DNA from 3 places in the Dysosmobacter acutus genome. Region 1 is predicted to be linked to each of the others. Evidence: riboswitches for the same ligand, from Rfam matches in the RefSeq annotation. Region 1 holds a riboswitch; each other region holds the start of a gene.
What was found. Region 1 has a riboswitch for cyclic di-GMP ahead of KQI82_RS11565 (hypothetical protein). Riboswitches for the same ligand answer to the same signal wherever they lie in the genome.
Positions count from the first base shown of each region.

Region 2: linked by a shared signal. The riboswitch ahead of KQI82_RS06665 (Cna B-type domain-containing protein) and the one ahead of KQI82_RS11565 (hypothetical protein) in region 1 are both predicted to bind cyclic di-GMP.
Region 3: linked by a shared signal. The riboswitch ahead of KQI82_RS10775 (S-layer homology domain-containing protein) and the one ahead of KQI82_RS11565 (hypothetical protein) in region 1 are both predicted to bind cyclic di-GMP.

Region 1 covers NZ_JAHLQN010000001.1:2,410,540-2,422,671, forward strand. The annotation lists gene KQI82_RS11525 (prepilin peptidase) at 1-477, opposite strand, end outside; gene KQI82_RS15805 (prepilin-type N-terminal cleavage/methylation domain-containing protein) at 608-919, opposite strand; gene KQI82_RS11535 (type II secretion system F family protein) at 1,005-2,219, opposite strand; gene KQI82_RS11540 (type IV pilus twitching motility protein PilT) at 2,238-3,281, opposite strand; gene KQI82_RS11545 (GspE/PulE family protein) at 3,271-4,983, opposite strand; gene KQI82_RS11550 (type II secretion system protein) at 4,988-5,476, opposite strand; gene KQI82_RS11555 (type IV pilus modification PilV family protein) at 5,478-5,783, opposite strand; gene KQI82_RS11560 (hypothetical protein) at 5,776-6,441, opposite strand; gene KQI82_RS11565 (hypothetical protein) at 6,456-10,331, opposite strand; cyclic di-GMP riboswitch class I at 10,486-10,566, opposite strand; gene KQI82_RS11570 (hypothetical protein) at 10,676-10,894, opposite strand; gene KQI82_RS11575 (DUF368 domain-containing protein) at 11,103-11,918, opposite strand; gene KQI82_RS11580 (hypothetical protein) at 11,876-12,055, opposite strand.
Region 2 covers NZ_JAHLQN010000001.1:1,359,891-1,372,022, forward strand. The annotation lists gene KQI82_RS06625 (transglutaminase-like domain-containing protein) at 1-38, shown strand, start outside; gene KQI82_RS06630 (type II secretion system F family protein) at 132-1,172, shown strand; gene KQI82_RS06635 (hypothetical protein) at 1,177-1,485, shown strand; gene KQI82_RS06640 (DUF4860 domain-containing protein) at 1,497-1,985, shown strand; gene KQI82_RS06645 (hypothetical protein) at 1,982-2,431, shown strand; gene KQI82_RS06650 (hypothetical protein) at 2,424-2,837, shown strand; gene KQI82_RS06655 (type IV pilus twitching motility protein PilT) at 2,854-3,921, shown strand; gene KQI82_RS06660 (hypothetical protein) at 4,189-4,644, shown strand; cyclic di-GMP riboswitch class I at 4,699-4,790, shown strand; gene KQI82_RS06665 (Cna B-type domain-containing protein) at 4,830-12,132, shown strand, end outside.
Region 3 covers NZ_JAHLQN010000001.1:2,233,809-2,241,734, forward strand. The annotation lists gene KQI82_RS10770 (energy-coupled thiamine transporter ThiT) at 40-600, shown strand; cyclic di-GMP riboswitch class I at 934-1,017, shown strand; gene KQI82_RS10775 (S-layer homology domain-containing protein) at 1,155-6,068, shown strand; gene KQI82_RS10780 (DUF4397 domain-containing protein) at 6,235-7,251, opposite strand; gene KQI82_RS10785 (hypothetical protein) at 7,718-7,926, opposite strand, start outside.

The sequences.
Region 1 (12,132 bases):
CTTCAGCCAGAGGCTCCAGAAAGGGCCGCCCCGCAGGGCGGTGACGACGGTAAAGTCCAACGCGATCCCCAGCACCAGGGAATCGGGAATGTATCCCGTCTCCAGGTCCACCAGTGCAATCGTCAGCAGCACCGCCGTGAGAATCCAGAATTGCAGCGTATTCAGCGTCACGTCATAGCGCAGGACGATCAGCACAAAGGCTATGGCGGTAAATCCCTCCGTCAGGGGATAGCGGATGGAGACCGGCGCGCCGCAGTGGCGGCATCTCCCCTTTTGCACCACCCAGGAAATCACCGGAATCAGCTCCCGGGGCGACAGGGTGTGGCCGCAGGCGACGCAGTGGCTGCGGCCTTTGGCAGCGCTTTCCCCGTGGGCCATGCGCCAGGCGCAGCAGTTGGCAAAGCTTCCTGACACCAGTCCAAACAGCGCGGAGAGGGTCAATATGTAAATCGTGACAGCCGGCGTGAGATGCAGCATAAGCCCTCCCGGAATGGTGAATCATCGCAAGCGGGAGCCGCAACCCATCGGCTCCCGCCCGCGGCGGTTCAACGGTTGTTCAGCGGGGCAGATTCATCCCCGCAGTGGGTTGAGGAAATGTACGGTGATTTTATTTGCCCTTCCACTGACCGTTCTGATCGATCTCAGTGTAATATTGCAGTTTATACTCAGTGCCATCACCAAAGGTAATTGTTGTTCCGCTGACAGAAGCATCACCAGTGATGGAGGAGTCGTAGTTGTGCAGCACTGTCTCCATGTAAGCGGTGCGGATATTGGCGTCGTCGGCGGCCTTCTTGGCGGTGTTCAGGGACGCGTTGAAGCTGGGAACGGCGATGGCGGCAAGGACCGCGATGATGGCCACCACGATCAGCATCTCCATCAGGGTAAAGCCTTTTTTCAAACGTTTCTTCAGGTTTTTCATTGTATATTCCTCCTAAAAATTATAATGACAATCACTTTTTTATATCCATCCGGGAGCGGGTTGAACTTCCGGAAGAATTGCACTCTCACATGACCCCGTTGTACATGGCAAACATGGGCGCGTAAACCGCCAGCAGGATAAAGCCCACAAGCAGCGCCAGGACGCAGATCACCACCGGCTCCAGCAGGGACAGCGCCTTCTGGGAGGCAAGCTCCGTCTCGTTGTCGTAATAGGAGCCCACCACCTCCAGCGTGGTCTCCATGGTGCCCGTTTCCTCACCCACGCCGGTCATCTCCATCAGCAGCTCCGGCAGGTACTGGCAGCGCTTCATGCAAAGCCCAAGCTGCTTGCCCTCCTCCAGTCCGGGCACCATGCGCAGGACCTGGGAGGCAATGCAGTAATTGTCCATCACCTTCCCGGTGGTGGACACCGCCCGGATCACGGGCAGTCCCGCGGCCAGGAGCGTGGACATGGTGTTGGCAAACTGGGAGGCGCTTTTGAGCACGGCGATCTTCCCCAAAACCGGCAGGTGGAGATGGATCCGCGCAAAGAGAAGTCTCCCTCTCTCCCGCTGCCCATAGAGCTTCAGGGCAATGAGAACCGCGGCCAGAATCCCCAGCGAGGCCAAGCTGTAATTGGTAAAGAAATTGGAAAGGCCGATCAGCATCCGGGTGGGCAGCGGCAGCTCCGTCCCCATGGCGGCAAAGCTTGAGAGGAAGACGGGAACCGCCACCACCATGATAATCGCCACCACAACCACCGCCACAACGACGGTAAAAAGGGGATAGGCCATGGCGCTTTTCACCTTTGCCCTGGTGCGGGAGGACTTGTCATAATATGTCTTCAACCGGCCAAAGGCCACGTCCAGCGTACCGGACTCCTCGCCGGAGCGCACGGTTTCAATGAATGTGGTGGGCAACCCCCGGCCCTTACTCTCAAAGCTCTGGGCCAGGCCGAAGCCGGAGGCCACATCCCCGGCCACCTGCGTCAGAATTTTCTTTAGCGCCTTGTCGTTGGTCTGCCGGGCGATCAGCTCCACCGCCCGGACCACCGGGATGCCGGAACCCAGGAGGATCGAAAACTGGGAGCTGACCACCGCCAGCGTCTTCTCGCTGATCCGCCGCGGCGGCAGCACCTCCCGGTGCAGGATGCTTTCACGCTGCTCCACCTGGGCGATCTTCGTCACCACCGTGCAGTTCTCTTTGATTTTGGCCACGGCCTCATACTCATCAAAGGCCTCGACCACACCGCTGACCCTGGCTCCGTCCCGGGAGATGGCGCGATATTTGAAGGCGAGCAAATCAGATCACCCCTCTGCTCAGAGATTCTTTCGGACAAAGTCCGGATCATGGGCCGCCTGGCGGGCCGTCTCGGCGGAAATTTTACGCTCCCGGTACAGCTTCAGCACGGCGTTATCCATGGAGATGCCTCCCTCGGCCGCCGAGGTAGCCACCGCGCTGGCGATCTGGGGCGTCTTCCCCTCCCGGATCAGATTCCGGATGGCGTGGTTCACCACCATCAGCTCGCAGGCCGCAGCCCGGCCCTCCCCGCTGCGCAGCGGCAGCAGCTGCTGGCTGAGCACCGCCTGGAGCGTCATGGACAGCTGCATGCGAATCTGGCGCTGACGCGCCTCGGGGAACACATCCACAATCCGGTCCACGGCGTCCGCTGCGCTGCCGGTGTGGAGCGTGGTCAGCACCAGGTGCCCCGTCTCCGCCGCCGTCAGCGCTGTCTCAATGGTATCGAGGTCCCGCATCTCGCCGATAAGCAGGATATCCGGATCCTCCCGCAGCGCCGAGCGCAGCCCCGCGGCGTAACTCCGGGTGTCCGGACCCACCTCCCGCTGATTGAATACGCACCGGTCCGGCGTGTAGAGATATTCCACCGGATCCTCCAGGGTGAGGACATGCTCACAGCGGCTGTGGTTGATGCGGTCGATCATGGCCGCTATCGTGGTGGACTTGCCCGAGCCCGTCTCGCCGGTGACGATCACGATTCCCCGGCGCAGCTCCGTCAGGGCGGCCACCGCGACTGGCAGGCCCAGGGACTCCAGCGCCGGGATTTTCTCGGCAAGCAGCCGCAGCGCTCCGGAGTAGCGGCCCTGCTGGCGGAACAGGTTGAAGCGGACCCGGCGAGAGGCGATGGTATCTGCGCCGTCCCACTCGCCCGTGCGCTCCAGATCGGAAAACCCCTCGCCGGCCAGCTCCCGGGCAAGGCCCTCGCAGCTCTGCGCCGTAAGCGGCTCCTCCCCCTGGGGGCAGAGCGTTCCGTTGATGCGGAATCGGGGCGCGAGACCACAGATCAGATGCACGTCGGAGGCGCCGGCCTCCGACGCGCTGCGAATCAATTCCTCAGCTCTCATAGTCATAATCGGCGGAATTGGTGATCCGCCTTGCCTCCTCTATGGTAGTAACGCCTTCTATCACCAGACGGCGGCAGTTGTCCGCAAGAGAGGTGAACCTGCCTTCCCGCCGGACCAGCGCGTCTATCTCCTCCCGTCCGGCTCCGGCGGAAATGGCGCCGCGCAGTTTCCGGTCCACTATCAAAAGCTCAAATACGCCGGTTCGGCCCCGGTATCCTGTGCCGAAACAGGCAGGGCAGCCGCGGCCCCGGTAGAATTTATGTTCCGTGCCCGGCTGAAGGCCTATATCCGCCAGTTCTTCCTCTGAGGGCTGGTACTCCTCCCTGCACTCAGGGCAGATCCGGCGCACCAGCCGCTGGGAGATCACGCCGCTCAGGGCGCTGGCGATGAGGTAGGGCTCCACGCCGATGTCCAAAAGCCGCTCCACCGTGGAGACGGCGTCGTTGGTGTGGATGGTGGAGAGCACCAGATGACCGGTGAGGGCGGCGCGCATGGCGATCTGAGCGGTCTCGCCGTCCCGGATCTCACCCACGGCGATGATATCCGGATCCTGGCGCAAAATGGCCCGCAGCCCCCCGGAAAAGGTCATGCCGGTCTTCTCATTGATCTGCACCTGGTTGATGCCCGCGATGTTGTACTCCACCGGGTCCTCCAGCGTCACCAGATTCACCTGCTCCCGGTTCAGCTCCCGGATCATGGTGTACATGGTGGAGGATTTTCCCGATCCGGTGGGACCCACGATCAGGATAACGCCGCTGTTCTGGCGGATCAGCCGCTCATATTTCCCCAGGTCTTCTCCGGTTAGCCCGATGCGGCCCTTATCCAGCAGCCGGGCGCTCTTATCCAGCAGCCGGATGACAACCTTCTCACCGTAGATGGTGGGCAGCGTGGACATGCGCAGGTCCACGTCCGACTGCTTGACGCGCACGTTGGCCCGCCCGTCCTGGGGCACCTTGCGCTCGGTGATGTCCATGCCGCCCATGATCTTCAGCCGGGAGACCACCGACGACTGCAAATCCTTGGGCACCGACATGACGGCGCGCATCAGTCCGTCGATGCGCATGCGCACCCGCAGCTCGCCCTCCTCCGGCTCCAGATGGATGTCGCTGGCCCGCTCCGAGATGGCCCGCTCAATGATGGAATTCACCAGCCGGATCGTGGGCGCCGAACGGGCGTCGTCCCCGATCTCGTTTGCCTGAAAAGGGTCCGGTCCCCGGCTCCCCTCCGACGCGCGCATCTCCCGCTGCATCTCCTCGATGGCCCGGGCCGCGCCTTCGTTTCCATAGAGGGAGGCGATGGCCCGGCTCACCGCCTCGGATGTGGCGATCATGGGCACCACACGATGGCGGGTGGCGGTCTTGACCTCCTCGATGGCCATAAAGTTCAGCGGGTCGGTCATGGCGATGTAGAGCGTGTTCTGATTGAGCCGTACCGGAACCAGGGCATGCTTTTTGGCGATTCCCCTGGGGATTGTCTCCGCCATCCTGGGCGGGATGCTGATCTGGCTCAGGTCGATGAACTCCACGCCCAACTGCATCTCCAAAGCTTCGATAAACTGCTGCTCCGTGATCACCTGTTCGGCGATCAGCTCCTCGCCCAGCCTCCGCTTTGACTTTTTTTGGTTTTCCAGGGCGGCGGACAGCTGCTCGTCGGTGATGAGATTCACAGACTTGAGCAGATCCCCCAGTCTTGTATACGCCATGAACCTACGCTCCTTCAGTCCCGCACCGCAGCGTGCGGAAGCAAAACTCGATTTCTCTTGAGATTTCTCCGGCGGCAATGGTATAGCTTCCTCTGAACACCCCGTCTTCATACAAGAGGGAAAACCCGGAAAGCTCCAGATTGGAATAGGCCCCGTCGCTGAGCAGCGGCATGATCCCGAGCCCATCGGCATCCCTGTCAAGGGGAGAGGGGGTAAGGCAGAGCTTTCCATCCTTCAGAAACAGCCGTCCCCCGGAAACGCCGTAATCCGGATTTGTAAAGCGGTCCTCTCCCTCCCACAAGGCATAGCGCAGCACGTCGCCTATCGCCGTATCCACCGTGTCGGCCAGCGTGGCGCTCTCCGCGTTGAAAAGGGAGATGCGGTAGGTATCCGACGCGGAGGCAAGGCCCAGCCACATTGTGGCAATCAGTATCACCAATATCGCCACGGCGGCCAGAGTCTCCACCAGGGTAAAGCCCCTGCTCCTTCTCATCTCACCGCCCCTCCTTTACAAGGGAATAGGAGGTCAGCCTTCCCTCGCCGCCCACCACTCGGACTTCATAGGTCTCCTCTCTCCCGCCGCCGCGGATGGAGACCTCCCCTGGCGACGACTGGAGCGGATCGCATAGTTCGGCGGCGTTCCGCTCCCCGCGGAACGCATTTTCCCGCTCCCTTGCGGACTGGTTGAGCTGGATTCCGCTCAGGCACATCCGCACCATCATCAGACTGGCCAGCGTCACCAGTAAAATGGCCGTCAGCGTCTCCACCAGCGTCTCTCCTCTGCTGAAGCGTTTACCCACGGCCGGCACCTCCTTTGGCGATGGTGCCGCCGTCCCAGGCGATCACCGTGGTGTCGGTGATGGTGTAGACGTCATAGGTCTCCGTCACCCAAACCTCCTCTCCCTGCTCGTTGACCTCCGTGGTCTCATGGGAGCAGAAGGAGGTTTCCCTGGCCTCCGAATGGGTCAGCGTAGCCTCAAAGGTGAGGGTCATCACATAGTCGGAGCTGTCTGTGGTAAGGGTGAGCACAGCCCGGTAGGTTTCATCCATCTCAAGGGCCACATGGACCTCATCCATATGCCCGGCGCTGACGGTGTAGTCGCCCGCCCCCGTCCGGCCGCAGAACACCGGCCAGGCGGCATCGGTGAGAAAGTTGTCGTCTCCCGTGAGGCCGCCGCAGCGCCCGGCGGTATCCGCTTCCCAGCCGCAGGTGTACTCGGTGCGGCTGGTCCAGCCGCTGCACTCCGAGCCGGCCAGCGTCTCCTGAAGAAGACGCGCCGCTGAGCTCAGGGAGAGATAAGCCTGCTCCTGCGTCCGGCGTCCCTTGAGCCGGGAGGCGCTGGCGGTGGCCGACCCCAGCACCACCGACCCCACCAGAAAGAAGATGAGGCAGACGCCAAGGGCCAGCAGCAGCGACGCGCCCCGCCGGCTATGCAGTTTTGACCTGGCACCGCCCATGTGGTCTCCCCTTCTTATCCAACGAATTCCACCGCGGGTTCCTTGCTGTCATCATAGCTGATCCGGAAGCGGTAAGCTGTTTTTCCATCCGTGAGCACAAGGTCCGTGGTCTCCTTGGCGCCCCTGATGATATCCGGGTCGCTGAGCAGGTAGAGGCGCATCCCCTCCGGCGCCAGTTCCGGCATCTGCCTCAGGGCGCTCAGGTTCATACGGACCGTACCGCCCCGGCTGCTGGTATAAGCCACCGTCCACTCCGATTCGTCTTTCCGTCCGCTGAGCAAAATGCCGTAGCCCAGTGGGTGCCAGTTTTTCTCCCGCACCGGCCACCGGGACGCCGGTTCCCCGTCCGCTCCGATGCTCAGTCCCACTATCATGGACTCCCCATCCGGCCCGCCGGCGCTGTTCTCCCCGCAGAGGATCACGGCCCCCAGATCACCGGCTGCGATCTGCTTGCTGCTCAGGGGCCAGTCTCTCCAGTGGTCCAAGGCGGAGAGCCGCGGATAGGGATAGGCTTTCCCCTGAAGTTCCTGCGCCCGGGGATGGCACTGCGCCGGCGCCGTCTCCAGCGTCCAGGGCGCCGCCATCCGCAGCATCGTGAGATCGTTCAGCGTGATGGGCTGGCCCACGCCGCCTTGAAGCGCCTCATTGTATCCCGGCCCATAGCCCCACCGGCAGTCTTCCGCCGCACCCGCCGGGGCCACGCCGTACCGGCGGGCGCCGCCTTTGATCTCCGCCACGCTGTAGCACCGCTCCGCGCGAAGGCTGCCACCGGTCACCGCCGCGATTCCCGCGGCGGTATTCTTTGCCGTCACGGAACCGGCCGCATAGCAGTCTATGATAGCGCCGGCCGTACAGACCAGGGCGCCCGCGCTGCCGCTCTCCGCCGTTACCGCGCAGTTTGCATAGGAAGAAGCGATGGTGCCGCTGTTTTCCACCACCAGCCCCGCCGCGTTCTCTTGTCCGGAGGACACGGTACCAGCCGCGTAGCAGTCTGAAACGCTCCCGCCGTTGCGGAAAACCAGCCCCGCCGCAGGCCCCTCGGACGCCACGTCGCACCGGGCCCAGGAATTTCTGACATATCCGCTGTTGAGAGAGACCAATGCCGCCGCGGAATCCGCGCCGGTCCCCGTTACGCTGCCGGTGGCGCCGCATCCCTCCACCGTCCCTGTATTCGCGCTCACAAGAGCGGCGCAGGCGTCGCTCTGGCGGATTTCCACACCCTCTGCCAGCAGATTGCGCAGCGTTCCGTTGCTCCAGAGAAACAGTGTGTCCCTCAATCCCGTGATCCGGTTGCCTCCGCCGTCCACCGTGCAGCCCAGGTAGTTGTCAATCCGCGCCGTGGAGGCCCGGGCCTCAATGTCGTGGGTCTGCTGGAAATACCACCAGCCGCCTGCGTGGCCGCCGATGTTCTCCAGGTGCTCCGCCGTGCGGAGCTGGAATGGCTCCCTCTCCGAGGGAGAAAGGGCATTCAGGGACAGCGCCGCTCCAAAATAGGGATTGATGGCAAGGGAGCGGCGGGTCTTGGTCTCATAGACCGTTTTCCCCGGCAGCGGATAGGGATCCATCAGGTCCTTCCCTTTGGCGCTGAGGGGATGAAGCTCACCGCTGACGCCGCCGAAGCGCACTGTGACCGGGGCGTCCAAGGCCGCGCCGCCATAGTCCCGGAACCATCCGGCCGCCGATTCGCCGCTCAGCAAGAGGACGCCGTAGCCGGCCTCCGCGATGGACCTTTCATTTCCGGCAAGGCTGTCTTGCAGCTTCTCCTCCCGATCGTAGCCGTAAAAGCCCCAGGAGCCGTCCCCATACCGCTCATAGTAGCACAGGCCATAGGGAATATCCGCCTCCACAGGGGCCTCCGTCTCCAGCGGCCAGTCGCCGTAGTGATCCGACGTCACCATGGGGAACGGGAACGCCAACCCACGCAGCTTTTCGCTGTGGGGGTGGCTGTTGCGCACGCTGTTGTCCGAGCTCTCCAACTCTCCATAGGAGGCTGCCGTCAATCCGATCTGGCCGGTTTGGGGAAAGTCATCGTTATAGCCGCTCTGGACCAGGTAGACGCATCCGCTTGCGCTCAGCGCGCCCTTGCCGTAAAAAGCGCCGGAGGCGGTCTGAGCCGTCACCTTCCCGTAGACGCGGCAGCCGATGCACCGCACCGTTCCGCCGGCATTGCCGATGGCGCCGCCAGCCTGGTCCTCCTCCGCCCGCTGGGCGGTGACCGGCGCGCTGAGCGCGGCGGTCACGGAGGCCGTGGTATAGCAGTCTCTGATCTCCAGTTTCCCGCCTGTGTTGCAAAGCCCCGCCAGGCCGCCCACCCTTGAATTTCCCGTGACCGTACCCGAGGCGTAGGAGCGCTCCGCGGATAGGGCGCCGTCCACCAGGCCCACCAGACCGCCCACATACCAGTTTCCGGTGACATCCACCGCCGAAAAGGAACCCTTCATCTCCAGGGTGCCGCTTCCGCACAGGCCCACCAAACCGCCCACGGAGCTGCCGCGGGCCGCCACAGAGCCGGAGTCCTCCTGCCAGGCTCCGCAGTTTTCCACCGCCGACACCCCGTCGATTCTGCCGGCTAAAGCGCCCGCGCAGCTCCCGGCGGCGCTGACGGCCGCATCCTTCATGCGGACATTGCGGACCGTGCAGTCCCGCAGGGAGGCAAACAGTCCCACATTGTCGGCGCCCCTGATCTCAAACCCCTCAAGCAGATTCCCGCAGCCGTCATAAACTGTGCCGCCGCTGAAAAGAACGCTGTTTTCAATGGGGGAAAAAGCAGACAGCGGCCGCTCCCCCGCCGACGCGCCGGGCATCGCAAGCTCCTGCCAATTGTCCGGGGCAAACTTGATGTCCGCCGTCTGACGGATGCTGCTTCCGGCCCGCCCGTCATAGCAGTCGCCGCGCAGGTTGTTCAAATGGCGCAGACAGGCCACATCTATCTCCACGGCGCCCTCCGCCTCCCGCTTCTGCGCAAAAAGGCTGTTCACCGTGGTCCAGGTCTCGCCCCGCAAAACCCCTTCTTTCCCGCTGTAGGTGATGACCGCCGTCACAGTCAGATTGTCACCCGGAGTCAGACGCCCTTCGGTGAGCTCCGCAAAGTGCTCTCCCTGTCTCAGGCTGTCCAACAGCAGCCTTGTGGTCACCTCTCCCGTGGCAAGTACGCTGAATTCCGCGTCGCCGCCCGTGTAGCTGCGGCTCCAGCGGTGGTCCGCCGCCCCGGACTCGTCGGTCACGGTGAGCGCCAGCGTCAGATTTCTCTGGTCAACCACCGCCTCTTTCAGTCCGGCGCAGTGAAACGCTATATAAAGGTCCTCGCTGTTCACCGCCTCTATTGTGGGCCTGAGCGCCGGACTCCCCCCAGCGGCAGCGGCGGAGAAGCCGCCGTAATAGCCGATCTCCTCAGCCCTCCGGTCCTCACGGCTGCGGCTGGACAGGGCGGTGACCTCCGAATAGAGCAGCGGCCGCTCAGCATAAAAAAGTCCATAGAGGCTGCCGCCTGCCGGGTCCAGCTCTATCAAAAAGCTGCCCTCCGGCGCCAGCGTGGAGAGTGTCAGGCAGGTGTCGGGAAAGAGCTCCTCCGCCTGGGAGGAGGAGATGTAGTAGAGGCTGGTCCAGGCGTCATCCTCCGCGTCCTGAGGCTTTGCCCCCAAGGTCTTCAGGCTCTGCTCCCGCGTCAGGGCGTCCTGAAGTTCCGCAAGAGTGCCTGTGGCCCTGCGGCCGGTCAATTCATTCTGTGCCGTGAGATAGAGGGAGCGGGCAGTGTCGTCCAACTCCCGCAGCTTCAGGCTCCGGCGCAGCGTGATCACAGATGGAATGGCGATTGCGGCCAGCACCACGACCAGCACGACGGCCAGCAGCGCCTCCTGAAGGGTGAAGCCGCGATTTTTCCGATTTCCCATTGCTGCCCCCTCCCCCAAGCGATGCAAACCCCGCTGCTCCCTCTCCAGATAAAATAAAAAAACTGCCGCTGTTAAGTTACAGCGACAGTTTTTCCATGGTTTCACATCAATACAGGCAATGATTCCCCGTTGAAATCCATTTCCCCTATTTTTGTGTTGCAGCTGGCTGTCGTAGATAACTGACGATCCTATAGCTTTGCGTCGCCGGCTTTCGCCGGGTTTGCCCTACACATACGCTCATGTTACCACGCAGTCTTAAAAATTTCAACTCAAATCTTGTGTTTTTCTTTATTTTTCAGTATTTCCCACGGTCGACGCAGCCCCGGTTTCCCCGGTCCGCAGCCTCACTGCTCCCTTTCCCGGGGAACTCCATAGAGGTCATGTGCCCATCGGAGAATTTTTTCCTGACAGGCGACCAGCCCCTCCCCACGCAGCAGTTCCCGGAACAGGTCGTCGGCATCCATCTGCCCCTGCGCCGCGTCGTGAAACTCCGACTCAGACATCTCCGGCACCATTTTGATCCCCAAAGCGTCCACAAGCTCCAGCAGCGTCAGTTTGGTCATATCGCTCCCCCTCTCATTTTGGACTTATTTTGGCCTAAAATGGAAAACCTATGCAAAAAGCGGTTTACCTGTTTTTATGCCCATATCTCCGGTCGAGCCGGGGACGCGCCCGGAATTCAGGCCATAAGCCGCACAGCGGCCAGCATGGACAATTTTTATTTCCAAGCGGCGCTCAGAAATAAAAAGCCCTCCCCGGAGGGAGGGATATCTATTCTATCTTATCCAGCAAAAATGCGATGGCAAACCCGCCGAAAAAGCTTGCTGCCGCGCCAAGGGCTTCTCCGGCGCCGGAATAGGCCGTGGGGATGATCATCACCGTGGAGGCGATGACAATTCCCACCACGGCGTGAAAGGCCACCGGGTAATGGGAGCGGAAGAGGTAGCTCATCAGCCGGGACAGCAGCGCCACCGTCAGCACCAGGCCCGGAATCCAGGCGGTCATCACCACGATGTCCAGATTGGAAATGCCCTCCGTTAGGTGCTGGTAGAGGCCCAGGGCCATCAAAATAGAGGCCGTGGTCATGCCGGGGATCACAATGCCCAGTCCCCACAGGATTCCGCAGAAGGTATACCACCAGAAATTAGGTTCCACCTGTACAGCGGCAACATGGCCCACATAGTAGAGTCCGGCTCCCATGGTTAGGGCGCAGACCGTCAGGGCCGTCCAGGCGGGCCAGCCTCGTCCCTCTTTTCCCGCCTCCCGGAAAAGCGAGGGCATAGTGCCCACGATCAGGCCGATAAAGAGCCAGGTGGCCAGCAGCTCCGAAGCGCTGAACAGGACGGCAATCAGCTTGGCAAAGCCAAAAAAGCCCAGCACCCAGCCGATGGCCACGGGCACGAACATCCGCCAATATTTGCTCAGCCCCCGCTTGGGATGGGTCAGAATCTCCATCATGGGGCGATAATAGCCAAACACCACGCACAGTACGCCGCCGCTGACGCCCGGCAAAATCGCGCCGCCGCCCATCAGCGCGCCGCAGATCAGCCCAAGCACCCAGTTTTTTTTCTCTTTTCTGTCGCCCATAGCGCGCCTTCCCAATGTGTGATCTTTTCATTTAAAAGTATAACAGGTTTTTCCTCAGGTTTCAATTCCACCGCTGAAGAATACGGCTCTTCTCCGCTTTTTTCTTCATTTTGTGCAAAATCAAATAATTTGTACAAATTTCACCTTCCAGTTCCTGTTTTTTATGGGCAGCGCGCACAGTTGACAAATGCGTTGTTTCCATGTAAACTCTGGA
Region 2 (12,132 bases), 1.1 Mb from region 1:
GCGACGGCAAGAACTACAGCGCCAAATATATTTACTGAGGACTGAACAGAAGGTCTTTACTTGCAAGTGAATATTTTGTAAAATGGACTTGCGCAAGCAAGTCCATTTTTTGTTGAATCGTGGAGAGGAATATGAAAAAGAGATATTTGTCATCAGGATATCTGTCCGCTTTTTGTCTGGAGCTCTCCGTCATGCTCCACGCCGGCATTGGTGTGGGAGACGGCCTGCACCTGCTGGCGGAGGACGGGGATCAGGAGTCGGAGCTGCTGAAGGAGCTGGCCGGAGCGGTGGACGGCGGGGAACCCCTGTCCGAAGCCATGGCCGCCACGGGAGCATTTCCCGATTATGCGGTGTATCTGGCCGGCGCCGGGGAGAGAACCGGTCGTCAGGAGGAGTCCTTCCGGGCTCTCGCCGCCTATTACGACACCATGGAGCGGATGGGAAACCGCATCCGCGGCGCCCTGACCTATCCTGTGATTTTGCTGCTGCTGATGCTGGCGGTGATCGTGGTACTGCTGGCAAAGGTGCTGCCGGTCTTTGAGTCGGTATTTGCCCGGCTGGGCGGCCAGATGACCGGCTTTGCCGGCGGACTGCTGGCTCTGGGCGGCGTGCTGGACCGTATGCTGCCGGTGCTTTGTGTGCTGCTGGCCCTGGTGCTGGCTCTGGTCGCGGCGTTTTCTGTGAGCCTGCCCTTCCGGAACTGGGCGGGGCGGTTTTGGCAGCGCCGCCGGGGAGACCGGGGCATTGCCGCCAAAGTGGGAGCGGCCCAGTTTGCCGCGGCTCTGTCCATGGGAATGGCCAGCGGCCTGCCGGTGGAGGAGGCTCTGTCCATGGCCACCTCGCTCCACAGTGAGAACGCCGCTGTGGAGCGGCGCTACAGCGACTGCCGCTCCCGGCTGGATGAGGGGGCGGGGCTTGCGGAGGCGCTGCGCCAAAGCGCCCTGCTGCCGCCTGCCTTTTGCCGGATGCTGGCCCTTGGCATCCGCAGCGGCAGCGGCGACACGGTGATGGCGGAGATTTCGAGGCGGCTCCAGACGGAGGCGGAGCGCAGCGTGGAGGAGACGGTGAGCCGGGTGGAGCCGGGCATTGTGATCGTCTCTTCCCTTCTGGTAGGCGGCATTTTGCTGTCCGTGATGCTGCCGCTGGTGCGGATCATGTCTGCCATCGGGTGAGCGTATGAAAAAGAGGAAAACGCGATTGACCGCCTGGCTTTTTCTGCCGGTGATCGCCGCCGCGGCTCTGGCCCTTTTGATGGGGGCCCTGGCTCATGTGGATGCGTCCCAGGGCGAGGAGGGGCGCAGACAGCTGGAGGAGAGTATACGCCGGGCAGCCGTCAGCTGCTACGCGTCGGAGGGGGTTTATCCCGCCACGATAGAGGAGCTGGAGCAGGACTACGGCATCCAGGTGGACGAGGCCCGCTACGTGGTGTTTTATGAGATTTTTGCCGACAACATCATGCCGGAGATCACAGTTCTTGCGCGCTGAGGAGGGGGAAGATGAAGCGACATTCCATTGGAACCATATTCGTCCTGCTGACCTTCGGCGTGTTGGCTTCCGCGATTCTGCTGGTGCTCCTGCTTGGTGCGGACAGCTACCGCCAGCTGAGCGAGCGGGGCGCTAAGAGCTATGAAAAACGGATATGTGTGCAATATATTGCGTCAAAGGTGCGGCATAATGACGTTTCGGGCGGCGTTTTTGTGGACGGCTTCTCTTTGGATGAGGAGGATATCCCCACGCTGTACCTTGTCCGGGAAGTGGAGGGGGAGCCCTATTATACCCGGATTTACTACTATGATGGATCGGTGCGGGAGCTGTTTGCCTCGGCGCTGGAGGAGTTTGAGCCGGAGGACGGCAATGAGGTCATGGAAGCGGGCGGTCTTGACTTTTGGGAGAGGGACGGGGAGCTGACGGTGGAAGCCACGGACACGAATGGGCAGGTCACCGCCTTGACGCTGGCCCTCAGAAGCGGGGAGGCGGAGGCATGAACCAGAACCGTTCGACCCTTGTGCTGATGGAGCAGGTGGTGATGATCCTTGTGTTCGCCATCGCCGCCGCCCTGTGCGTGCAGGCATTCGCGCTCTCCAATCAGAAGTCCCGGGAGAGCGCGGCCCTGGACCGGGCGGTCCTCCAGGCCCAGAGCGCCGCGGAGCTGATGAAGCGGGCCGGAGAGGACCCGGCCCACGCCATGGAGGCGGCTCGGGAGGCCATGGGAGGCCAGATTTCCCAGGGAATGTGGTATGTGCTCTATGATTATGACTGGAACGCGGTCTCGGAGGGGGCCTCCTACCGGTTGGAGGTGTTTCCCGAGGCGCTTGGCGGCCTGAGTCCGCAGCAGGGGCTGGCACAGGCCGTGGTCCGGGTATCTTATGAGAATGGTGGGGAGATTTTCTCACTGCCCATCGCCTGGCAGGAGGTGAGCGGCCGTGGATGAGAACCGTTCCAGTCCGCCCACTGTGGGCGGAAGCTCGCTGCTGGTGATGTTCGCGGTGCTCTGTCTGGTGATTTTCGCACTGCTGAGCCTCTCCACCATGACGGCGGACGTGTCATTGTCGGAGCGCAGCGCCCAGGCGGTGACGGAGTACTATGCGGCGGACCGGGAGGCAGAGCGCGTTCTGGCGCTGCTGCGCCAGGGACAGACGGTGGAGTCGGTGGAGGAAACCCCGGCGGAGGACGGCGCCGTCTCCTGCCGCTATGCGGTGGCGATATCCGATACGGAGGAGCTGCGGGTCCAGGTGGACTTTGACAAAGACCGGATACATTATAATATAGTACAGTGGCAGGCGGTCTCCACCGGCGATTGGCGGTCGGAGGAGGAGCTTCCGGTTTATACAGGCTGAAAAGAGGAGCGGAGAAATGGCTGATTTGATCGAATATCTGCGCCGGGCGGTGGAGGACGGAGCGTCCGATATCTTCATTGTGGCCGGCGGCATGGTGAGCTATAAGCGGGACGGGCGGATTCTGCCTGTCAGCGACACAAAAGTGTTTCCGCCGGAGACGGAGCGGCTGATCGGGGAGATCTACCGCATGGCGGGGCGGGAGCAGGACCGCTACCTGAAGACAGGGGACGACGACTTTTCCTTTGCCCAGCCCGGTCTGGCCCGCTTCCGGGTCAACACCTACCGCCAGCGCGGCTCCATGGCGGCGGTGATCCGCGTGGTGTCCTTTGAGATTCCGGACCACAAGGTCCTGGGCATCCCCGACTCTGTGATGGAGGTGGCGGATGTGAGCCACGGCATGGTGGTGATCTCCGGCACGGCGGGCAGCGGAAAATCCACCACGCAGGCCTGCCTTATCGACCGGATCAACCGGACCCGCAGCGCCCATGTCATCACCCTTGAGGACCCCATCGAGTTCCTGTATCGGGATGAAAAGAGCATCATCAGCCAGAGGGAGATCGCCATTGACACGGAGGACTATCTCTCCGCGCTGCGCTCCTGTCTGCGCCAGGCGCCGGATGTAATTCTGTTAGGCGAGATGCGGGATTATGAGACCATCCGCACGGCCATGACCGCCGCGGAGACCGGCCATCTGGTCATCACCACGCTGCACACCCAGGGGGCGGTGAGCACCATCGACCGGATCATCGATATCTTCCCCCCGGCCCAGCAGGCCCAGGTCCGGACGCAGCTTTCCATGGTGCTGCACTCGGTGATCTCCCAGCAGCTTCTGCCGGGGAAAGAGGGCGGCCGGGTACCGGCGGTGGAGGTCATGCGGGTCAACGGCGCCATCCGCAATATGATCCGGGACAGCAAGAACTATCAGATCGACAACGTGATACAGACCTCCTCCGCGGAGGGGATGATTTCCATGGACCAGGCGATCTGGAAGCTGTATCAGGAGGGTGCCATCGGCGAGGAAACCGCGGCGGACTACGCCGCGAACCCGGAGCAGATGCGCCGCCGGCTGTCACAGGGAAAATAATCCGTCAACAAAAAGCAGAAAGCCTGGCTTTCTGCTTTTTGTTGCGTTTTGCGGGGAAAAGCGGAAAATGTATCCACTCCTGTAACGGCGGGAGAATAAAATGAACCGTGAAAACCGGCAAGTGGGGCAAAAGGACATGCGTCCCGGCCCGGTGACGGGAAAACTTGCTTCTGGAAAGAAAAAATGTAAAAAGAATTTCAAAATGTATCCGGATACGTAACCGGTGTCGTGTAAACTGAGTTCACAAGAGCAGAAAGGAGGCGGCATATGCACAGGGTACTGGGAAACGAATACCATACCACTGTCGTATGCATCGACTCTTATCAGGACAGGGTCCTGCGGGGAAGGCTGTACAACCTGATGCTGAATGGAGCGGTTCCCTTCACCGGGTTCATCGAATTCCTGCTGGCCATGGAGACGATCCTGGACCAGATGAACTTCCCGCAGCCATTTACCGCAGAGCGCTCCTTCCGCCCGGTGGACAAAACGCTTCCCCCGGTACGGACGGAAAACATGGAGCAGCAGGGCCAGGCGGCCACGTTCTCCATCAAAGTGATTTTCCGTCAGAACGCCAGCTGGCAGGGGACCGTTGCCTGGCTGGAGGAAGGGCGGGAAGAGAGCTTCCGCAGCGTACTGGAGCTTGGAATGCTGTTCAACAGCGCCCTGACTGATACGGGACAAAGCGATGAATACGAATTGAGAAAGACATCCCCGCCTATTTGACCCCGCACAGAGCACGAACAGACCACAAACATCAAACGAGTCAGCAAACAGAAATATCTGAAACGGCAAACCGCCTGAAAGGACGGGACGCAAAGTTCGGAGGCTAAAGCCCGCCAACCGGGGGCCATGCCTGTCCGGCCGCCACATATTTCGATCTCAAGAAGAAACGAAGGGAGAACGAAATTATGGCAACAACAAAGAAGAGGCTTTTGTCGCTGGTTATGGCAGTGGTTATGGCGTTCAGCCTGCTGCCCATCAGTGTGCTGGCCGCAAATGAGAGCGATGTCAAAAAACAGACTACGGAGCAGATCGTCAACAAGGGAGGAACCTCCTATTACATGGCGAACGGCTCCGACGGCAGCGCATCCAACTACGATGTGTCCGTCACCAAGGAATTGACGGCCACCGGAGTGGAAAATGAGTTCAACGTGAAGGTGAACGTCACCTATAAGAACGCAACCACCACCACCCAGAGCGCCGACGCAGCGACCACGCTGATCATCGATACCTCCGGCTCGATGGACTACTGCGCCGAGTGCGGAAACGACAGCATGGAAGAGAGCTATAAGTGGCACCAATACTGCCCCGACGGCAGCGGTAAGGAGTATGTCCGGGGAGAGTGGGTTTCTACCAGCAAATACAATGGTTATTATGCCTGTGCCAACTGCGGCAAAAGAGAACGCAATCACAATTCGGAGTTAGTTACCACCTATGAATGCAGCGACTGCGGCAGCACCCAGTCCCGGATCATGGCGGCCCAGGCGGCGGCCTGCGCCTTCCTGGACAGCTATGCCTCCGGCGCACAGGCGGGCACCCACCGCTATGTGTCTCTGGTGACCTTTGCACAGAGTGCAAATTCCCGGGATCTGGACACGCAGACCAGCGGCAAACAGTATTGGGTGGACGTTACCGACGCCACCGCACTGCAGCGGGCCAAGGACGTGATCAACGGCCTGAGCGCCAGTGGCGGCACCAACACCAGCGGCGGCGTGATGCTGGCCAACAACCTGTTCACCCAGAAAAGCGTGAACAGCCAGGTCGCGGGCATTGACAACAAGTTTGCCGTGCTGCTGACCGACGGCCAGCCTACTTACCGCAGAGACGCCAGCAGCAATGATGTGGGTTCAATTTCTAAAGACGGCGGAAATGGCTCTGAAACAAGCAGCTCCAACAGCCGAGCGGTAGAGAATACCTGCAAAACTCTGGTGAACTCCACCGGCGTGGACCTGTTCGCCATCTCTTATGGTTTGAGCGGCAACATTGTCAATGGCAGCGGCACGACCAAGACCATCACCAGCTGGCTGCAGGACGACTGTTATGTGGGGAAGCGTCCGGCCGACGATCCCACAAACCCCAATCGGAGCGACGTGTTCCTGGCCGGCAATTCGGCGGCTCTGAACAGCGCCTTTTCCTCCATTCTCAACAGTATCGAGCAAAGCGGTTCCACCGGTGAGGCGGCGGGCGATATCGTCTCCGGCGGAGCCGTGGAAACCAAGGATAAGTGCATCGGCTTTGTCCAGTTCACCAGCGCCAACGGCGCCACGCAGGCCGATGGTGAGATTGTCTGGAACCTGGCCGGAGCCGCCAAGGATACCACCGGCGTGCCCGAGGGCTACACCTCCTACACCATGACCTACAAGGTGCGCCTGGACAACACCCAGGATGGGTTTGTGGAAGGTCAGGCCTACTCCACCGGCGCGGCCTCCTTCACCTATCAGGACGCCAGTACCGGTAACGAGTACACCAAGACTTCCCCCGCCCCCATCGTGAAGGGCTATTTGGGCAGCCTGGTCTTCAACAAGGTCTCCCATCACACGGTGAACGGCGAACAGCAGAAGCTGCCCGGCGCGAAGTTCACCCTGACCAGCACCACCGCGGCCCCTTCCATCATCCGTGAGGCATCCTCCTCCGCGGAGGAGGGCCACAAGGGCGAGGTGCTGTTCGATGAGACCATCCCCTCCGGCTATACCTATACCATGAAAGAGTTCCCGGCTCCCGAGGGTTATGTGGCCAACGACAGTGAGTGGGCCGTGACCGTCAACTACGGCGAGGTCACCATCACCTCGGTGAAGGGCGACGACCTGAGCGAGGGCGGCAGCGTGGTCAACAAGCTGGCGCAGACCTACAAGGACCTCACCCTCACCAAGAGCTGGTATATGCCCGCCAATCCCCAGGGCGGCGAGTCTACCCAGCCCATCTACGTCAACGTGTATCAGGACGGCGGCAGCGAGGCGTTTGCCACGCTGTACCTGAACGGTTCCACGGCTACGGTAAATAACTGCGCCGACAGCAATGTCCGCGTCGCGGCCACCCAGAACACCACAACCAAATACTGGGAGTACACCCTCACCGTACCCGACAACAATCCGGAAAACGGCGGCAGCCATACCTACACCATCTCTGAGCCTACGCTGAACGGCTTTGATCAGAGCGGCAGCGGTTTGGCCCTGATCAACACCGCCACCGGCAAGACCTCGATCTATGTGGAGAAGGAGTGGATCCTGCCCGAGGGCGTGGAGCTCACCCTGCCCCGCACGGTCCAGGTGGAAGTGCTGCGCAACGGCGAGAGCTTCGGCGACGGCGGCCACACCTACCTGGATGTGGACAGCAGCAAGGCCACAGGCAACACGGCTGCCTCCCTTGAGCTGGATCTCTATGATAGCAACGGCGAATACTATACCTATACCGTCAGCGAGATCACCGCTTCCTCCTATCAGCTGGTGGGGATCACCGGCAGCGGCAGCGCGGCCGATCCTTTCGTGATCACCAACACCGTGGCCAATGAGACGGCGCCTGTGACGGTCAGCAAGACCTGGCAGGATGCGGGCGACGATTCCAAGCGGCCCGCGGCCATCAGCGTCCAGCTGCTCCGGGACGGCGCGGCCTACGGCAGCGCCGTGGAGCTGAAGGGCGAGAGCTGGAGCCACGAGTTCGGCAATCTGCCCAAGTACAGCTTCCTGGACAAGGACGGCAATGATACCACGGACCTGAGCAAGGTCGCCTCCGTGAAGGTCCACACCTACACGGTGCAGGAGTTGGGCGATTTTGACGGCTACACCTCCTCCGCCAACGGCCTCACCCTCACCAACACCCGTCAGGAAAACGGCGCCATCACCGTCACCAAGTACTGGGAAGACGGCATCACCGGCGGCCACACCGGCTCGGTTGTGGTGCGGCTGAACGACGGCGCAACTTATGAAGACAAGACCCTGAACGAAGGGAACGGCTGGACCGCCTCCTGGGAGGGTGTGCCGCAGTACGACGCCACGGGCAACAAGATTACCTACACGGTTTCCGAGGTCAGCGGCCCCGCCAACTACGTCCCCGTCATCTCCTATGGCGAGAACAATGAGTCCGCGGAGTTTGTGAATGGCGAGGCTTCCGTGACCATCACCAACACGCCCAACGGCAGCGAGGACACCACCTCCGTCACCGTGAACAAGACCTGGAACCACCCCGCGGGCTACACGGCCCCCGGCGCCACCTTCACCCTGTATCAGGCGAAGGAGGACGGCAGTGAAAAGGTCGCCTATGCGTATCCCGCGGACGCCGAGTGCACCAACCCCGCGGAGAACGTGACCGGCAGCTATACCTTCACCAATTTGCCCAAGTACTACTTTGAGCAGAATGCGGAGACCGGCGAGTCCGTTGCGGTTGCCTATGTCTACACCGTGGTGGAGTCTCCCGTCACCAACGCCAACGGCGACGCCTACACCAGCAGCCATGCGGTTGAGGACGGCCAGGATGGCAGCAGAACCTACAACTTTGTCAACACCATCACCGGCAGCGTCTCCGTCCAGGTCAGCAAGGAGTGGATCGACCTTCTGGCGGGCAGCGACAGCAGCCGCGCCGCCCAGGCCACCATCCAGCTGGAGCGCAGCACTGACAACGCCAACTGGGAGACTATGGCGGGCAAGACGGTGTCCACCAATGTGGATAAGACCTTCACCCCCTGGTCCGGCCTGGAGAAGTACGATGCAAACGGCCAGCTGTACATCTACAGAGTGACCGAGCAGACCGTCATGGGCTACGAAACACCCGTGATCTCCGACGATCTGGATAACTCCGCCAACTTTGCGTTCGAGGTAACCAACAAGCTGGCCCAGAGCACCACCGGCGCCTTCACCGTCACCAAGAACTGGGTGGACGGCAGCGCCGCCAACGCGGACCGGCCGGCCATCACCCTGACCCTGAAGCAGGGCGCCAGCGCGTATGGCACCGTCACCGTGGCGGGCGACGGCACGGTCGCTGTGGACGAGGGCGGCAAGCTGAGCGCCGACCAGGTGAGCGCCAACGTGAACACCACCAACAACAGCTGGACCGTCTACTTCAACGGTCTGGATCTCTACGACATCGGCGCTTCTTCCGTCACGGCCTATGTGTATTCCATCGAAGAGGCCAGTGTGGAGGGTTATCAGAGCACGACTGTCAACCACGAAAACAGCAACTCCGCCCTTATCACCAACACCCTGACCCAGGGCGTGAAGGACGCTACCGTCACCAAGATCTGGAGGGATCCCACCAACAATCATCCTGACGTGACCTTCACCCTGAGCGCCAAGACAGCAAGCGGCGCTTCCGTGACCACTGTCGGCGGAGCCGCCCTGCCCACCACCATTGTCCTGACCCAGGATGCGGCCAAGGCCAATGAGAGTGACAGCGACAACATCTACCTGGCCGAGGATGCTGACTCCAACAACTGGAGCTACACCGTTTCCGGCCTGCCCAAGTACAACGACAACCGCAGCGAAATTTTCTACACCTTTGACGAGCCCACCGCTCCCGCGGGATATACCAAGGAAGCCCTGATGAAGAACGGCGAGGTTGTGCCCAATGCTTTCGTCAACATCATTGAGCAGGAGATAATTCCTGTCGCCGGCACCAAGGCCTGGAACCGCACCGTCGAGGGCGACTACTATGTCCCCGGCGCCGTGGAGGGCATCTATGTGGCCCTGTACCGCGACGACAACCAGCTGGTTCCCGAGAGTGAGCTGGCCGAGGGCATCACCAATCCCCTGTATGTGACCAAGGGCGACGGCGACACCGACGCGCTGTGGAGCTTCTCCTTCGGCGATCTGGAGAAGTATGATGTGGACGGCGACGGCCATGAATACTCCTACAGCGTCAGTGAGGTGTATTACGAGACCGTTGAGGGCCAGCAGGTCCTGCGCAAGGTGGAGAACAACGGCTCCATCGTCTACGGAACCGACACCTACAAAGTCACCTACGGCGGGAACAACGCCATCAGCAACGCCTACGATCAGCCTCAGAAATACTGGTACCGCGTGGACACCAGCTATACCACCGTCCAGTCCGGCACCACCGTCTTCTCCTACAGTGCCGCCGGCACGGTGCAGGAGTTTGAGGGCCCCGGTACGCTGAGCGTCGACCCCGCGGACTATGCGGCGCTCAATGGCATTCCCTTTGAGTATGTCTCCGCCAACACCCGCGCCTTCATCGACGTGAAGGATGGGGAGGACACTCCGCTGGAGTTCACCGGGGATGTGTCCGTCACCGTGGATCAGATCAACCGGGTGTACGTGATCCATCTGGAGTACGTCCGCACCCTCTACAAGCTGACCACCAATTACTACTATGAGGGTACCACCAACGAGGTCCATCCCTCCACCACCGATCCCGGCCAGCTGACCGGGGTAGTCACGGACGTGAAGGACTATAAGGACCCCGGCAAGTACACCGCGACAGAGGCCTTTACCACCGAGCGCAAGCAGGCTCCCGCGGGTTATGAGATCGTCCGGGTCACCCTGCGCAACGGCACCGGCGAGGTCCAGACCGTGGAGGTGAAGGACGGCAGCGTCACCTTCCCCGACGGCGGAAACTTCAACAGCGCGGATGTGACCGTGACCTACTATTACGACAAGATCACCGCCGAGCATCAGACCGTCGGCGCGGAGGTCACCTTTACCAAGAAGGGCGACAGCGGCGAGACCGCCAGCAGCGGCAGCAACAGCCAGATCGCGGCCAACGCGGTGTTCGGGCTGTACAGCGACGCTGCATGCGAGACCCTCGTCAAGGAGATTTCCATCGGCGCGGACGGCAAGCTGACCATCACGGCCGGCAAGGGCCTGGCCACCGATCTGGCCGAGGGCAGCTACTACCTGAAGGAGACTGCGGCGCCCACCGGATACGTGATCGGCACGGAAACGGTCTATGCAATCGCCGTTGCTTCCAGTGACACCTCCTATTGGTCCAACAACGTCTGGTATCCCCAGACCACCTGGACCATCACCGTGGACGGCGGTACCGCCGGCAACATCGATGTGGTCAACAACATGCTGAAGGAAACCTACAGTGTGGAGTACTACTTTGAAACCGGCGTCAACAGCAATACCTATACCCAGAAGAGCGAATACCCCGATAAGACCGATTTGGTCATCACCTATTTCGACACCATTTTCTCCTCCGACTATGAGTTAGGCAAGGACGGCATGGGCCTGGTGCCCGATGGCTACAGCCTGAATGAGGCCAAGACCGGTCCCAAGACGCTGACCTATGCAATGGTCACCGGCGATCCGGCCCAGAAGGTCATCAAGCTGTACTACGATCTGGATATGACCCAGAGAGAGGACCTGTCCGTCACCAAGAGCTGGATCGGCGAGGAAAAGACCGCCACCGTGGGCCTTTATGAGACCGTGGACGGCGTGGAGACCCTTTCCGAGCGCACCGACGCGGTGAAGACCATCGTAAGCAACGCCACCTGGTCCGACCTGGATGAGTACACCGACGGCGGCAAGGCCATCACCTACGCGGTCTATGAGATCGTGGCCAACAGCGACGGCACCTACACCAAGGTAGCAAGCGGCGACACCGTCACCATCGACGGCGTCAAGTACCTGGTGAGCTACAAGGACAACAGCATCACCAACCGTGAGCTGCGGAGCGTTACCGTCACCAAGGCATGGAGCGACAGCACGCCTGACGCCGAGAAGGCCGAAGTCAGCTTGCAGCTCTATGCCGGCCAGACCCAGGTCAAGTCCAACGCGCTGAACATGGCCGTGGGCGACGCGGACGGCGTCATCACCCTGAACACCACTGCGGGCTACAGCGTGACTTACTCCGACCTGTACGCCACCGATGAGCAGGGCAACCGCCTGACCTATTCCGTCAAGGAACTGGATGCCTCCGGCAACCCGGTAGAGGCAGGCAAGCGCATCACGTTGGGCGGTGTGAATTTCATCGTCAGCTACAGTGGAACCACCGTAACCAACACCAAGGAGCTGGGCGCCATCATCGTCACCAAGTCTTTTGAGGGCGTCAGCGCACTGGGAGGCGACTTCCTGATCACGGTGAAAAACGGCACCGGCGCCAGCGCTGAGACTGTGGCCCTCCTGAGTGTGGACGGCAGAACCGTGAACGGCCAGCAGACCATGAAGCCCACCAGCGGCGACGGCAAGACCGCGCCTTACAGCTGGTATATCACAGGCCTGCCCACCGCCAACACCTACTATGCGGCGGAGTCCGGCGAAG
Region 3 (7,926 bases), 180 kb from region 1:
TATGGAATTGGACTCTATTCACGAAAGGATTGTCTTCCCATGCAACATGCAAAAGTCAAATGCCTCTGCGAGGCCGCCATCATGCTGGCCCTGGCCCAGGTGCTCAGCTACATCAAGATTGAGCCCCTGCCCAGCGGCGGCTCCATCGACCTCGCCATGGTGCCCATCATCTTCTTCTGCTTCCGCTACGGCCTGGCCTGGGGCACTGGCGTTGGGTTCGTCTATGGGCTGATGCAGTATTTCCTTGGAAATGGAATTGCCATCTCCTGGACCACCATGATCGCCGACTACCTGGTGGCCTACACGCTCTTAGGAGTAGGCGCGGGATTCTTCCGCGGAAAAAAGGGCGGCATCTATCTGGGTACTGTTGTCGGCACCTTCCTTCGCTTCCTTTCCAGCTTTGTGGTGGGCGCCACGGTCTGGGCCGAATATATGCCGGATGAATTCTTAGGCATGGCCATGACCAACGAGTGGGTCTACTCCTTCCTGTACAACATGACCTGGGCCCTGCCCGACGCCATTTTGTGCGTCGTGGTATTTGCGCTGCTGCAAAAGCCGCTGCGCAAATACTTTACCTGCGCGGACCTCCAGCAGGCGTAATCCAGCCCCGCTCCGGGAGAAAATTCCCGGAGCGGTTTTTTTCGCGGCAGAGCGCATCCGGAACAAGTCAGACCTGAATTTACTCTTCCATAAATGCATTGTGACGCTTTATGTTAAATTTTGCACATTTCTATTGACTTATCCCGCCCATTTCCTGTATAATAAGAGCCAACATAAGGAGTATGCTGAGTGACCAAATCCATTTTGGGCTGGCAAAGCTATTCCCGTACATTGTGTTGTAATCGCCTTTGCCAGCGGCAGAGGCGGTTTTCTTTTGCCAAGCGTAAATGAGCCGTAAATTCCTCCGCCTCTTGTCTTCCGGCATCCCGCATCCATACTATTTGGCAAACCTGTTGAAAGACAGGGACGCAATGCTATAGGGGCTAATCGATCTTCGTATGCCAGCCAGCTGCCCGCTCTCGAACGGAAATCGGGGCCTGCCAAATAGGAATGCGGCAGGCTCTTTTTTGATTCGAGGTGATTTTATCGATCCACGCCAGCATCTTTTCCCGCGGAAGAGATTCAAGGAAATGAAGAAAGGTGGAAAGATTCTTATGAGGAAAAAGCTACTCAGTGTTCTCCTTGTTCTGTGCATGGCGCTTTCCCTCCTGCCCACTGCCGCATTGGCGGATGAGCCGGAAGTGCCGACCACGCCTGAGGAGGTTACAACGGAGCCGCTGGAGAATACCCAGGAGCCTGAACAGGCGGCCGAGCTTCCGGAGGAGGCGGTCACCTATGACGCGCCGCAAAGCACCGATCAGGCCGAAGTGAACGGTACAGCATATCCCACGCTGGCTGCCGCTCTTGATGCGGCCGGTGACGGCGATACCGTCACATTGCTCAGCGATGTAACTGCCACAACATATGATGGCAGTGTGACAATCAGCAAAAAGGTCACGCTTGATCTGAATCAGTATTCTCTGATTGCAAAAGAATCCGGCTGGTTTTCTTTGAAGGCGGAGATCACTTTGAAAAACGGCACTGTCTCCTATGAGAAAAGTGACGGATTGTCAATCAATGCTCCCGTAGTGATGGTGGACTGCACGCTGAAGAGCTCCACAGGGTCTGCAGTAAAGTTGTCCTCCGGCAGCACCCTAACTGCTACCAACTGCACCTTTGAAATGACTGGCAAGGGCAGCGCCGCAATTAAAGGTACGGCGGACCAGGTGCTCCTGAATGGCTGCACCGTAAACGGCGGCACCAGCACGTATGCCATTGACCTCACCTCCAATGATGTCCTGCTGACAGACTGCACGGTAAGCGGAGGAAGCTCCGAATCCATCTATGCAGTAGTTTCTAACGCAGGCGGCACCTTCACGGTAGATGGAGGATCCATCACCGCCACTGCCGACAAGCCCGCCGCTTCTATCACCTGGAGTTCCCAGGGCACTCTTGTGATAAAGGGCGAATCAGAGGTTTCAGGTACTGTGAAAATGTACGGCACCGCAGATAACGCAGGCGGCCATATTCGGATAGAGGGCGGCTGTTACAGCGCCGAAAGCACAATTGCCAGCAATAAGCCTGCCAATGTAGAGATCGTCGGCGGCTACTATACCGAAAACAGCAATGTCGGCGACTTTGTAAAAGCCCCCTATATGGTCGTGGCCAATACGGATGACGCCAACAAAGAGGCATATCCCAAGGCCATTGCCGCTCCGGAGACCGGCTCCGTGGCCTACGTCGCCGATGTCAACGGCGGCACCTCTTATAAAACCATCGACGAGGCAATCGCGGGAGCAAACGGAAAGCCCATTCTGCTGCTTGCAGACGTGGAGCTGAGTTCCCTGCCCGCAGACACATCTATCAATGCCCAGAATAAGTCGGTGAGCTACGGAGGCTCCCTGGCCAAGTTGGTGTCCACGGGTGCTGAGCTGATCAATGTGGGGACCCTGACCGTCACCGATGGAGCCGTCGGCAGCTTCACCATGGCCGCCAAAGAAATTACGGCCGGTTTTGTACCGGAGGCACTGCGGGCCACGGTCCTTAAGTACATCCCCGATGATTACAGCATCGGTGATCAGAACGGTTTAAACGGCAAGGTGGCCGCTACCAGCAGTTTTGGCGCCACAATCGGCAGGACAGGCTATGAAGCTCTGGTCAACGCACTGTCTGTTGCCTGCCAGAACGACACATCCTCCAGCCAGATCAACGACGTGGTGGTCATGCAACAGGATTCGTCTTCCCACACCGAAGCCCTGGCCTATGCCACCTATACTCTGGATCTAAATGGCCATACATTGGGTGGTTCTTCTAATGAATACGGCTTTGGTATTGTTCCGGTGAGCGTCCTGTCCCCAAGCCATGCCAACATCACCCTGACTGACAGTGCCAAAAGCGGCGAAATCGTCGGCAGCAACTTCGGCGTGGTTCTGAACGGTGAAGTTCCCGGAGTCAAGCTGGTCTTAGACGGCGTCAAGGTGACCTCCACCACCGGCGAGGGCGTCTATTTCCCCGGTAAGGAGCACAGCGCCCTGACCATCAAGAGCGGCACAGAGATCACCGGCTCTACCGGCCTCGGCATCAAGGGCGGCAACGTTATCATTGAGAATGGCGCTAAAATCAGCGGTACCCGGGCAACATCTGAAATTCCGGAGGCATCTACTCCCAGCGGCATTTCGGACCTGACCGGCGATGCCGTCTACGTGGAATGCGGCTACAATTTCCCCCTGTCTTTGACCATTCAGGGCGGCTGTTTCTCCAGCGTGTCCGGCGAAATGGTTCGCATGCTCTTCTCTGATACCACCGAAGTGGAAGAGACCATCTCCATTTCCGGCGGCTATTTCTCCGCCAAGCTGGACAGCAAGTATCTTGCAGCAGGTTATTATGTCCAGCCCAGCGACAAGGACGGCTACAGCTACATGGTCAGCGACAGCGCGGTTGCTCAGATCGGCACCGACAAGTACGGCACCCTGGCCGAAGCCGTAGCTGCGGCTGGCGAGGGACAGACAATCCGCATGCTAAAGAACACCACTTTGGACAGCGTTCTTTCCTTCAGCGGCGACAAGGCGGTTACACTGGACCTGAACGGAAAGACCATTACCTCCGATTACGCGATCAACATCGATACCGGAGCTAAAGTAACCATTCAGGGCAGCACCGGAACCATCGCACTGAACAACGGTGCGCGCCTGATTATCACCGGCAACACCGCGTATGAAAACAGCGGCGTGCATATTCCGGAAAAGGCCGTCCTCTCTACGCTGAATCTGAAGAGCGGCACCATCACCAGCAGCAAGGGCGCTACCGTCTATGTAAGGGGCAGCGGCGCCACGCTGAATATGACAGGCGGCACAGTCCGCAACACCTATAAAAATGGGACAACGGACGGCAACTTTGCCATCAGCGGAGATGGGACCCGCGACAGCAAAACCGATAACGGCGGCATTACCATCAATATCTCCGGCGGTACAGTGGAAAGCGTCCAGGACTGCGCCCTCTATCTCCCCGGTGCCAACACCACCTCCATTTCCGGCAACGCGGTCATCAAGGGTTGGTGTGGTATTGAGATCGATTCCGGTAAGCTGACCGTCTCCGGCGGAACCATCCAGTCCACATACAGCGGAGACGGAACCCGTAAGTATAAGCCAAGCGGCAGCGGTAACTACAACTTCGGCACCGCTCTTGCCATTGTCTCCAAGGGCAATCAGAGCGCAACGAGTTACTATGGCCACATGGACATCACCATCACCGGCGGCACATTCATCAGCCCCACCTACTATGCCATTGATGAGTACAACCTGGCGCATGTCCAGAATGAAGCGAATCCAAGCGCAGCTTATATCGAAGAGAACGGTTTCTCCATCACCGGCGGCTATTTCTCCGGTAAGGTCGGCGCCATTCTCTCCGACAATATGAAGTCCTTCATTACCGGCGGACGGTTTACCTCTGACCCCACCGCCTACCTTGCCACTGATTATTTGGCTGTGACCGAGGACTACACCACCGGCGGCGTCACCTATAAGTACGCTGTTCAGGAGAAGAAGACCGAAGTTGAAGTGGTCGTGTCTCCTCCCAACGTGGCTCCTCTCCCCGAAAATGCCAAGGATGAGGTAAAGGAAGCTGCCGCGGCACTGGAAACCGCCCCTGCTCCCGAAGGCCTGGAGACTGTTGCCAACAAGGTGGCCCAGAACACCACGCTGACCAGCGATAGTCCCAGTGTCAAGAAGGCCTTGGAAGAGGCGGAAATCGATATCGCTGACGAGTCCGTTACCATCGTGGTGGAGCCCTATCTGAACATCGAGGTGAAGGACTGCGTCAAGGATGAGGGCAGCGACGCTCTGGTCACTTTGGAGCTGAACATCACTCCCATGTACAACACCGTGGCCACCACTGCCAATGTCAGCGAGGGCGACGAACTGGTCAAGGAGATTCCGGAAGGCAATGACAATCCTGATTTGAAAGTCAACGCCGCGGTGGTCGGTTCCCCCAAGCCCATGACCGTCACCACTCCCGTGACCATCACCATTCCCCTGCCCGATGGGTTCTCCGTGGAGAACCTGAAGGTTCAGCACACCAAATCCAACGGCAGCGTCTACTATTACGACGCCACGATTGAGGGAGACTCTTCCAAGACCGCCACCTTCACCGTGACCCACGGCTTCAGCAAGTTCGTTCTGAAAGCCGACGCCCGCACCGCCACCGTCACCTTCAAGAACGGTAATGACATTGTGGCTGAAAGCCAGTCCTTTAACGCCCTGAACGTGGGCGACAAACTGCCCACCGCCTCCAAGAGCGGCTACAGCTTCAGCGGCTGGACCTTTGAGGGCATCGACGGAACCTACACCACCCTGACCGACAAGCTCCTGGATGCTTTGAATGGCAAGGATGTTACCGCAACCGCCAAGTTCTCCGCCAACTCCAGCGGCGGTGGTGGCGGCGGCGGCTCCGTCGTCACTCCGCCCACCGGCTGGAAGAACCCCTTCACCGACGTGAATGAGAACGACTGGTGCTATGACGCAGTGAAGTACGCAGTGGAAAACGGCCTGTTTAACGGCACCACCGACACCACCTTCAGCCCCAACGCCACCATGACCCGCGGCATGCTGGTCACCGTGCTCTACCGCCTGGAGGGTTCTCCCGCCGTGACCGCCGCGCCCTCCTTCTCTGATGTGGCCGCGGACAGCTACTGTGCCAAGGCCGTGGTTTGGGCCAATGCCAACGGCATCGTCAAGGGCTTCTCCGAGGATGTTTTCGCACCGGGCAGCAACATCACCCGGGAGCAGATGGCCGCGATCCTGTACCGCTATGCGCAGTACAAGGGCATGGAGGCCGTGACCCTGGAAGAAAACCTGACCTCCTTCCCCGATGCCGATGAGATTTCCGAGTATGCCGTCTCCGCCATGAACTGGGCGGTTGGCAAGCAGCTCATCACCGGCAAGACCGACGGCACCCTGTCTCCCAAGGGCAACGCGACCCGCGCCCAGGTGGCTACCATCCTGATGCGCTACTGCGAAACCGTGGCGAAATAACAAGTGCGAAAGAGACCGGAGCTGATGCTCCGGTCTCTTTTTATTGCAAAGCGGCAAAAAAGCCGTGGGGCGCGGTGTGCCCCACGGCCTGAAACCCCTTATTCTCCTCCGGCTCCGTCGGAGAAGCGCGCAAAAGCAGCGTTTTACGCTGTTTTGTCAGTTGGCGTTAATAATCTTCCACCACTTTGGTGCGGATTACCTGGGAAATGTTCCAGTTGCCCAGGATATAGATGGTATCCATGGCTCCGGCTCTGGCATTTACGTAGAAGGACACCAGAGGATCCACGGAACCGTAGCCCGGCAGATAGTAGCCTGCCATGGCCAGAGGCAGGTCCTCCACAGTCTGGATATCGTCATACATCCGATTGAGTGAGTACGGGGTCTGGGCAATGTAGAAATCATACTCCTTGGGCCGCGCCTGACGCCAGATCGTTACTTCTTTATAGCGCACATCCGTAAAGACCACCCGGCCGTCCGCCAGCACCACATCGAGGGCCGGGCTGTTGTAGACCAGATTCACCGCGCGGATGCAGGCCCGGTTGGCCGGGCGGTTGTTGCAGGGTTTATCCGACACCCGCACCAGATCCAGCACTCCGCCGGAGCGCACGATGGCCAGGGTGATCACTTCCCCGGCGCTCATGGGTACGCTGCTCTGGTAGAGCACAGTCCGGGGAGAACGGACGCTGTAGATGGTGACTGTACGGAATCCGTCAATCACATTGAAATAATTGCCAAGGTTTCCAAACGCCAGATTGTTGGCCACGGTTCTGGATCCTACCGCCACCCGGACGGGCTCTCCGTCCGCTACAGCGTTGAGAAAACGAACCGTCGCGTATCCGGGGTACTCCGGGCGGACGCCGGGCATGGGGATGCCCACAATGGGCGGCAGAGGGATCACCGGGGTCTGGTCCGGATTCGCCGCGGGAGGCTGACCCACGATGGGCGGCAGAGGAATTACCGGCGTCTGGTCCGGATTCGCTGCGGGAGGCTGGTCCACAATGGGCGGCAGGGGAATTACCGGCGTCTGGTCCGGATTTGCCGCGGGAGGCTGATCCACGATGGGCGGCAGGGGAACCACCGGGGTGTCTCCCTCATCCGGTACGATGGGTGGCAAGGGAACAACAGGGGTGTTTTCCGGCAGCGGCGTTGCCGGTACATCCCGGAGATTTTTTTCTGTTGGCATGGAGTGAAGCTCCTTTCAGATGATTGCGCGCTGATTCACCACGCGCCTGTTTCATTGTATGCCCCGCGGACCCGGTTTGCCTGTCACCGGCAGGCCTTTCCTTCTATCCAAAAAAAGTCGATTTTTGCGGTATAACCTGTCCCCATCTGCCTATACTATCTCTGTGCGTTTTCCGAATCTCAAACGCTTGACAGCATAAGGAGGGATTTATTCTGGGGCAGGCAACTTTGTATACGCTCAACTGTACCAACTGCATTTTTTTAGAAAAGCTACTGGATAAAAGCGGCATTTCCTACGAAAAATGTACAGACGCAAAAGCCATGCGTAAGCTTGGGTTCACCACTGTGCCGGTTCTGGAGGCCGACGGCCGCCGGATGTTTTATCCGGAAGCGGTAGAGTGGGTCAATCAGCAGATCAAGGAAGGGTCCTGATCCCGTCTGGGTTCAGGACCCTTCCTGCTCAATTCCTATTTTTCCTTCTGTCCCTCTGATGCTTCCTCATGAAAAAGGGAGATCAGCATCCGCACTGTGATCCGTTCCGCCTCCTCTAAGGCCTTTTGCATCCGCCCGGCCTCCTGGAGCCTGAGTCTATCCCATGCAGGCTTTGCAGCCGCCGCATCAATCCCTGCCCTGCACTGCGCTATGTAATCAATGCAGAGTGCCAGCTGCAAAAGGT